2 regions of the Mycobacterium paraffinicum genome follow, and region 1 is predicted to be linked to the other one. Evidence: predicted binding sites of a transcription regulator. Region 1 holds the regulator's gene; the other holds the start of a gene.
What was found. Region 1 encodes LexA, which represses DNA repair genes until DNA is damaged. Its sites were predicted from a motif close to CGAACANNTGTTCG; they were not measured.
Positions count from the first base shown of each region.

Region 2: a site for LexA is predicted at 2,039-2,052, ahead of cofD (2-phospho-L-lactate transferase). Genes of this name have one in related genera too.

Region 1 covers NZ_JACKUR010000033.1:81,455-86,003, forward strand. The annotation lists gene H7J89_RS22995 (LGFP repeat-containing protein) at 1-1,932, shown strand, start outside; gene lexA (transcriptional repressor LexA) at 1,956-2,654, opposite strand; gene H7J89_RS23005 (LysM peptidoglycan-binding domain-containing protein) at 2,945-3,439, shown strand; gene nrdR (transcriptional regulator NrdR) at 3,543-4,007, shown strand; gene H7J89_RS23015 (peroxynitrite isomerase) at 4,046-4,528, shown strand; gene H7J89_RS23020 (PhzF family phenazine biosynthesis protein) at 4,537-4,549, opposite strand, start outside.
Region 2 covers NZ_JACKUR010000025.1:4,122-8,670, reverse strand. The annotation lists gene H7J89_RS14555 (coenzyme F420-0:L-glutamate ligase) at 1-800, opposite strand, end outside; gene cofD (2-phospho-L-lactate transferase) at 797-1,798, opposite strand; gene H7J89_RS14545 (WhiB family transcriptional regulator) at 2,151-2,489, shown strand; gene H7J89_RS14540 (metallopeptidase family protein) at 2,517-2,939, opposite strand; gene H7J89_RS14535 (DUF3499 domain-containing protein) at 3,106-3,549, shown strand; gene H7J89_RS14530 (phosphomannomutase/phosphoglucomutase) at 3,663-4,549, shown strand, end outside.

The DNA.
Region 1 (4,549 bases):
GGGCCGATCCTGGACAAATACGAGATGCTGGGCGGGCCCGCGGGCAGCGATCTGGGCTTTCCCGCCATCAACGAAGTGCCCGGCCTCGCGGGCCCCGACAGCCGGGTGGCCACCTTCTCGGCCAGCGACAAGCCGGTGATCTTCTGGACGCCCGACCACGGCGCGTTCGTGGTGCGCGGCGCGATCAACGCCGCCTGGGACAAACTGGGCAGTTCGGGCGGCGTCCTCGGCGTCCCGGTCGGCGACGAAACCTACAACGGCGAGGTGTCCGCCCAGAAGTTCAGCGGCGGCCAGGTCTCGTGGAACAGGCAGACGAAACAGTTCTCCACCGAGCCGCCCGCACTGGCCGACCAGTTGAAGGGCCTGCAGGTGGCGATCGATCCCACCGCGGCCATCAACATGGCCTGGCGCGCGGCCGGTGGGCCCAATGGGCCGTTGGGGGTGAAGAAGGGGACGCAATATCCGATCGGCGGCGACGGAATCGTCCAGGACTTCGCCAACGGCAAGGTCTATTTCAGCCCCGCCACCGGCGCGAACGCCGTCGAGACCAACATCCTGGCCAAGTACGAGTCGCTTGGCGGACCCGCCGGCAGCGACCTGGGTTTCCCCACCGCCAACGAATCCGACGGCGGCATCCCGTCCAGCCGCATGGTCACGTTCTCCGGTGCCGACAAACCGGTGATCTTCTGGACGTCGGAGCGCGGCGCGTTCGTGGTGCGCGGCGCCATGAAGGCGGCGTGGGACAAGCTCCGCGGACCGAGCGGCAAGCTGGGCGCGCCCGTCGGCGACCAGTCCGTCGACGGCGACGTCGTCTCCCAGCAGTTCGCCGGCGGCAAGATCTCGTGGAACCGGGCGAAGAACACGTTCAGCACGGATCCCGCCAACCTTGCGCCGCTGCTGTCCGGCCTGCAGGTGTCGGGCCAGAACCAGCCGAGCAACTCGGCGATGCCCGCCCACGCCAAGAAGTTCACGTGGCAGTGGTGGTGGCTGCTGGCCGCCATCCCGGTGCTGGTGCTGATCGTCTTGGCGGGGTTGCTCGCGATCGGTTGGCGTCGGCGTCGCGTCATACGCGAGGACGCCGGCTACGAGCCTGCCCGCGACCTCGATGCCGGTTACGACGCCGGCACCGAGCGGCAGTGGGAACGCGACGACGTCACCACCGAGCATTTCGCGCGTCAGCCGGAAGCGCCGGAGGCGGCCGGCCGGGTCAGCTGGCGGCGCGGCGGCGACGAAGAGGATTCATTCGAGCAGGACCCCGACGCGGTGGACACCGACTCCTTCTCCGCGGTCTCGCCGGCGGCGCTGTCGGAGGCCGGCTACCCCGAGACGGAGACTGAATACGCCGAATCCGATTACGCCGACGGGGATTACGCCGACGGGGATTACGCGGACGAGGATTACGCCGAGGTCGAGTACGCCGACGACGAGCGGGAGTCCGCCTACGCGGACGCCGCCCGCGCGGACGATGACTATGTGGAGGCCGAATACCTCGACGTCGCCGAAGCGCCAACGCCCCCGGCCCCCGAGTTCGGCACCGGTGGCCCCGACGTCGCCGCTCCCGAGGGCGAGTATCCGGATGTTGCGGTCCCGCACGTCCCGGCGGACGTCGCCGAACCCCCCGCGCCAGAAGTTGCCGCCCCGGAAGCCGTCGCGGCGGCGGCGGCCGCCGCCGCATCCGAGCAGCGCAGCGGGCGGCACGCGGCCACGGATGACGAGGACACCGCCGTAGGGGCCGGCCCGGCCGGGCGCCCGACGATCCACCTACCGCTCGACGATCCCTATCAGGTGCCCGACGGATACCCGATCAAGGCGAGCGCCCGCTTCGGGCTGTACTACACACCGGGCAGCGAGCTTTACCACGACACCCTCGCCGAAATCTGGTTGTCCAGCGAAGAAGTGGCGCAGGCCAACGGCTTCGTCAAGGCGGACTGAGCCGGCCGGAAGTCCGCGACGGGCTAGACCTTGCGGATCACCGTGACGACCTTGCCGAGCACGGTCGCGTCATTGCCGGGAATGGGATCGAACGCGGGGTTGTGCGGCATCAGCCATACCTGACCGCCGGCGCGCTTGAACGTCTTCACGGTGGCCTCCCCGTCGAGCATGGCCGCGACGATGTCGCCGTTGTCGGCGACGTTCTGCTGGCGCACCACCACCCAGTCGCCGTCGCAGATCGCCGCCTCGATCATGGAGTCGCCGACGACCTTGAGCAGGAAGAGCGTGCCCTCGCCGACCAGCTCGCGCGGCAGCGGGAAGACATCCTCGACCGCCTCCTCGGCGAGGATGGGGCCACCGGCCGCGATGCGCCCCAGAACCGGAACGAACGTCGGCTCCGGCAGGGCGTCCGAGCCGGCGACGTCGGTGGTGCGGGCCGCCACCTCGTCATCGGCGCCGCGGACGTCGACCGCCCGCGGGCGGTTCGGGTCGCGACGCAGGTATCCCTTGCGCTCCAGGGTGCGCAGCTGATGAGCCACCGACGAGGTCGACGTCAGGCCGACGGCGTCGCCGATCTCCCGGATGCTCGGCGGGTAACCGCGACTGGTGACCGACGCGCGAATGACGTTCAGAATCGTGCGTTGCCGTTCGGTCAGCGATGAATCCACGGCGTGCAGCCGACCGTCCGCGCGGGCCGATGAAGTGTCGTTGCTGTCGCTCATGGCACTGAATGTAACCCCACCGCGGCCGAGAATCAAACATGTGTTCGACTAGCGTGTCGCGGGTCGTCGCATCGGCATAAATCACCCGCCGAAGTCGTTAATCACAAAGGTGTAACTCTTCGGCAGATCGGGTATTTCAGCCGCATGTCAGCTCTGGCGACCACGGACTTGTCGGTGGCGTGGTCTAGCGTTCGACTCGTGCGACACGCTTCGCTCACATGTTCGGATTTCGAACACACGAGCGATACAGTCGAACAGCTGAGCGAATCAAGTTGACCGGAGGAACGCAGATGACAACCATCCACACGCTGGCGCCGCGTACCAGCAGCCCTCGGCGTCCGGTCAACGGACCGCTCCAGGGGCTTCGTTACGGCCGGGACGGGCTGGCCCGTTCCCGCCGGCCCGGTCCGTCGAGGCCGGCGGGCGCGCCGACGCGTTATTACGGCACCGGCGTCGCGATGTCCGCCGCGCCGCATCGCAAGCGTCCCGTCACGGTGGCGACCACAGTCTGGTTGGCGTTGGCGGCCGGGGCGATCACGCTGTGGCTGGGTCTCGTCGGGAACGTCGGTCAGGTGCTCAACGGCGACGCCGGGAGTTCGGCTGCTCACGTACCCGACCGATTGGCCGTGGTCCGCGTCGAGGCGGGGGAGTCGCTGCAAGACGTCGCTCACCGGGTGGCGCCCGACGCGCCGGCGCGCCAGGTTGCCGACCGGATCCGCGAACTCAACGACATGAACTCACCGACGCTGGTGGCGGGCCAAACGCTGATCGCCCCGGTCGGCTGATCACCGCCCTCGCGGCGGCCGGCTGCATTCGCCGCGCAGGTGAGCGCACGGGTACGCTCGTGCTGCGGTACCTGGTGTTTGTCGGCGCGGCGAAGGAGCGGCCATGCATTGCCCGTTCTGCCGGCATCCCGATTCCCGGGTGATCGACTCGAGGGAAACCGATGAAGGGCAGGCCATCCGGCGCCGCCGATCCTGCCCCGAGTGCGGGCGGCGTTTCACGACAGTCGAGACCGCGGTTCTCGCGGTGGTCAAGCGCAGCGGGGTCACCGAACCTTTCAGCAGGGAGAAGGTGATCAGCGGTGTCCGCCGGGCCTGCCAGGGCCGCCAGGTGGACGACGACGCGCTGAACCTGCTGGCTCAGCAGGTCGAGGACACCGTGCGCGCCGCGGGTTCCCCGGAGGTCGCGAGCCACGAGGTCGGGCTGGCCATCCTCGGCCCGCTGCGCGACCTCGACGAAGTGGCGTACCTGCGGTTCGCGTCGGTATATCGCTCGTTTGAGTCCGCGGACGATTTCGAACGCGAGATCCAGGCGCTGCGCGAACACCGCCAGGTGACAACACCGAGCTGACGGACCGGCCCGAGCCGCCCGGGCCTAGGCTCGGTTTCATGCCCACCGACTTGCATCCCGATCTCGAGGCACTGGCACCACTCCTGGGAACCTGGGCTGGCCAGGGCGCGGGCGAGTACCCGACGATCCAGCCCTTCGACTACCTCGAAGAAGTGGTCTTCTCCCACGTCGGTAAGCCATTTCTGGCCTACGCGCAAAAGACCAAGGCGCCCGACGGCAAGCCGTTGCACGCCGAGACCGGATACCTGCGCGTGCCGCGGCCCGGTCACGTCGAGCTGGTGCTGGCGCACCCGAGCGGCATCACCGAAATCGAGGTCGGCACGTATTCGGCCGCCGGCGGCCAGATCGAAATCGCGCTGTCCACAACGGACGTCGGGCTGACCCCGACCGCCAAAGAGGTGACCGCGCTCGGCCGTTCCTTCCACATCGACGGCGACGAGCTGTCGTATTCGGTGCAGATGGGCGCCGTCGGGCAGCCCTTACAGCACCACCTCGCCGCGGTGCTGCACCGGCAGCGCTGAGCCAATCGTCAGTTCAGGTGC
Region 2 (4,549 bases), on a different contig from region 1:
TCGGCGCTGAACCGGCGCACCGACCGGCGCAACAGCTGCGCCTGCCGGCGCCCCATGTCGAGGGCCTCGGCGGTGCCCAGCCAGAACAGGTCTTCCTCGCCGGGCCGCAACAGCTGCCGGGCGGTCGAGCCGTCGTCGGCCACCGCCAGGCCGCGCACCACGGCCACCGGCATGGCGGTCAACTTGCCCTTCACCAGGTCGGCCGCCGCCGCGACCTCGTCGGCCACCGCGATCTCGGTGACCACCAGCTCGTTGCCGTGGCGGTCGACGGCCCCCGAATAGCCGTGCAGCACAGCCAGACCGGCCGACCCCACCGCGGCGTCGATCTGGCCGTTGCGCCAGGCGCGGCCCATCGTGTCGGTGATGACCACGGCGACGTCGACGCCGAGCCGGTCGGCCAGCGCGGCGCGCAGGGCCGCGGCGCTGGCGTCCGGGTCGACCGGCAGCAGCGCCAGTTCGTCGCGGCCCACGTTGGATCCGTCCACACCCGCGGCGGCCTGAATCAGGCCGATGCGGTTCTCGGTGATCAGGGTGCGGCCCTTGCGCGCCAGCACCCGCACCGCCTCGGCCTCGACCAGCTTGCGCCGGAGTTGGTCGCGCTCCTCGGCGTCCTGCGGCGCCGGCACCAGCCGGCCCTCGCACTTGGACACCACCTTGCTCGTCACCACCACGACGTCGCCGTCGCGCAGCCAGGGCGCGGCCGCGGCCAGGGCCGCGCTCAGGTCGTCGCCGGGCCGGAATTCGGGCAGCCCGGGGACGGGCAGGATCTCGATCGCCGCGCCGGTGCCGTGTTCGGTCACGGCTGCACGCCCGCGAGTTCGAGCCCGGCGCTCACCATCTCGGCGGTCGCCTTCGGGTCGGTCATCAACAGCGGCGCGGCCGTCACCGCCACGCCGTCGATGTCCGCGTGGTCGCCCTCGTGCACCAGCCAGCAATCCAGGATCCCGGTGCCACCGCGCGCCCCGTAGTGCCGGCCGACCGCCTCCGCGGTGGAGTCCACCCCGATCACCGACAGGCACGCATCGGCCATGCCGCGCAATGGTTTTCCACCGATGATGGGCGAGTAGCCGACGACCGGGGCGGTCGCCGAGCGCAAGGCGGCCCGGATGCCGGGGACGGCCAGGATGGCGCCGACGCTCACCACCGGGTTGGACGGCGCCAGCAGGATGACGTCGGCGTCGGCGATGGCCGCGACAGCATCACTTGTGGCGGTGGCCTTTTCGGCGCCGACGAACGCGAAGCTGTGCGTGGGCACGTCGGCGCGGTAGCGCACCCACCACTCCTGGAAGTGAATCGCCCGCCGGGTGCCGTCGTCCGGATCGGTGATCACCACGTGCGTCTCGCAGCGGTCGTCGCTCGCCGGCAGCAGTCGGGCGCCGGGTTGCCAGCGATCGCACAGCGCCGTGGTGATCTGCGAGAGCGGGTAGCCGGCGCCCAGCATCTGGGTGCGCACCAGGTGGGTGGCGATATCCCGGTCGCCGAGCCCGAACCAATCCGGCTGCACGCCGTAGCGCGCCAATTCCTCTTTGGCGTGCCAGGTTTCGTCGCGGTGACCCCACCCTCGCTCCGGGTCTACCCCTCCACCTAAGGTGTACATGCAGGTGTCCAAATCCGGGCAGACCCGCAGTCCATGAATCCAGGCGTCGTCGCCGATGTTGACGATTGCATTAAGTTCGTGGTTGCCGGTTCCCGCGTCTGGGCGCTGTTGCGTTTCGAACTGTCCCAGCCCGAGCAACTGTTGAATCCCCAGCAGGAAGCGGGCGCCGCCAACCCCACCGACCAGAACGGTGACCTTCACGTGGACGACAGTACTGCCCGACGACTGTGCGGTGGCGGGGCCGTTACGCGGCCCTTAAGCGTAGTCGCGCGCGGTGTGATCGACACGCCGAATGCGCAAAACAACGGAAACGCCGTAATTCGGTCACGAGATGGTATGGAAATGCGCCGTAATGCTTGACCCGGCAGATTAACCCGTGTCTAATCACAACAGTGTCATTTCCCGGTTGGCCGGCCGGTTCCGGTGTCGCAGACCGAGATTCGATCACTTGTTCGAATTGTCGGTACACATCAGAAAAGTGGGAACCACTCACTCTCCCAATCAAACTGAGGAGGCGGACGACCGTATGTCTTACGAACATCTTCGAGGAGTCATGGCGAGCACGCCGCACACCCCCATCGTCTCAGCGCCGGTCCTAGCCGTTCGGCCGCACCTGACCGTGGTTCCCGATGCGCCAGTCGCATTCGAGCCCGAGCCGATGCCGGCGCCCGTCGCGGACCAGTGGCAGGACCGGGCGCTGTGTGCCCAAACGGATCCCGAGGCGTTCTTCCCGGAGAAGGGCGGCTCCACCCGCGAGGCGAAGAAGATCTGCCTGGGGTGCGAGGTACGCCACGAGTGCCTGGAGTACGCCCTGGAGCATGACGAGCGCTTCGGCATTTGGGGCGGGCTCTCCGAGCGCGAGCGCCGCCGCCTCAAGCGCGGCATCATCTAAGGCGCCGAAGGCGCCTGAACGTCAGGGTCATTCGTCGTCGATCGTCGGGTCGATGACCGACGGCTCGACATCGAGGTAGATGGCCACCTGGGCCACCAAGATTTCGTGCAGCAAATCACCGAGCTCGACGGTGTCCTTGGCCCGTCGCTCAATCGGCTTGCGGAACAAGACAATTCGTGCCCGCGTGGCGTTGCCGCGGACGTCGACGCCGGCCGGGATCAATCGCGCCAGCGGGATCGGCCCGTCGGCGATCACCTCCGGCGGCCACTGCACGCTGTCTGGATCCTTGGCCGCGATGCGCGGGATCTCGTCGACCGCCACGTCGAGGTCGGCCAGGCGGGCCTGCCAATGCCGCTCGATGGGTTCGTAGGCCTCCAGCACCGCCATGTCGAATCGCTCGGCCCGGCTGCGCCACCCGGGCACCGTCGGCGGTAGCAGCGGGCCGCGCACGTCGCGGCCGCGCGACCGATGGGAAGCGAATCGGCCCTGGGACCGATCCCTCCGCGGGGAGCTGCGCGAATCGCCCACGCGCCGATGGTAACGGTTGCACATCGGGGGTCGGCCGGTTGCGCGTGTCCGGCGCTTCGACGGCGTTTCCGCACGATAGCCTTTCGGCGTGAACGTTCCCCGTCGCTGTTGCCGGCCCGGGTGCCCGCACTACGCCGTGGCGACCCTGACGTTCGTCTACTCGGACTCGACGGCAGTCGTCGGCCCGTTGGCGACCGCGCGGGAACCGCATTCCTGGGACCTGTGCGTCGGCCATGCCGGCCGGATCACCGCGCCCCGCGGGTGGGATCTGGTGCGCCACGCCGGCCCCCTCGTTTCTGAGCCCACCCACCCCGACGAGGACGACCTGGTCGCCCTGGCCGACGCGGTTCGCGAGGGTGGCGATCGCGGCGTGCCGTACACCGCAACGCCGGTGAACGGTTTCGCCGACCCGCACATTCACCACGGCGGGTCGCAGGCCACCGCCCCCAGCAGCAGTGTGCTCGCGCCGCCCGAGCATCGATCCGGCCGCCGCCGCGGGCATCTGCGGGTGTTGCCCGACCCCAGTGACTAGCCGTTCCGGCGTCGCATCCCATTCCCCGCGCACCGCTGCGGTCGGTGTTTCCCGGAGGCCGATAGGCTGACGGCCAAGAGGCTCAGGAATCGATGGCGTCAGGAGGCCCCGGCATGTCTCGGCTCGCCGCGACCGTGCACCGCGTCGTCAAGGCTTATGACGTACGCGGGCTGGTCGGCGAGGAGCTGGACGAGCCGCTGGTCACCGCCTTGGGGGCGGCCTTCGCCAAGCTGATGCGCGGCGAGGGTGCCCGGCAGGTGGTGATCGGCCACGACATGCGCGACAGTTCGCCCACGCTGGCCGCGGCTTTCGCGTCCGGCGTGACGGGCCAGGGCCTGGACGTGGTGCGGATCGGGTTGTCCTCCACCGACCAGCTGTACTTCGCCTCCGGATCGCTGGACTGCCCGGGCGCGATGTTCACCGCCAGCCACAACCCGGCGGCCTACAACGGCATCAAGCTGTGCCGTGCGGCCGCCAAGCCGGTCGGCGCCGACAGCGGCCTGCGCATCATCAGCGAGGACGTGATCGCCGGGGTCGAGCGCTATGACGGACCACCCGGAACCGTCACCGACCGCGACGTGCTGGACGACTACGGGACGTTCCTGCGTTCGCTGGTGAACACCTCGGGGCTGCGTCCCTTGCGAGTGGCCGTGGACGCCGGCAACGGCATGGCCGGCCTCACCGCGCCCGCGGTGCTCGGCGCGATCGGCTCGATCACCTTGCTGCCGTTGTACTTCGAGCTCGACGGCTCGTTTCCCAATCACGAGGCCAACCCGCTCGATCCGGCCAACCTGGTCGACCTGCAGGCCTACGTCCGCGACAGCGGCGCCGATATCGGGCTGGCCTTCGACGGGGACGCCGACCGGTGCTTCGTCGTCGACGAACGCGGCCGGCCGGTGTCGCCCTCGACGGTGACCAGCCTGGTGGCCGCCCGCGAGCTGGGCCGAGAGATCGGCGCCACCATCATCCACAACGTGATCACGTCGCGGGCGGTGCCCGA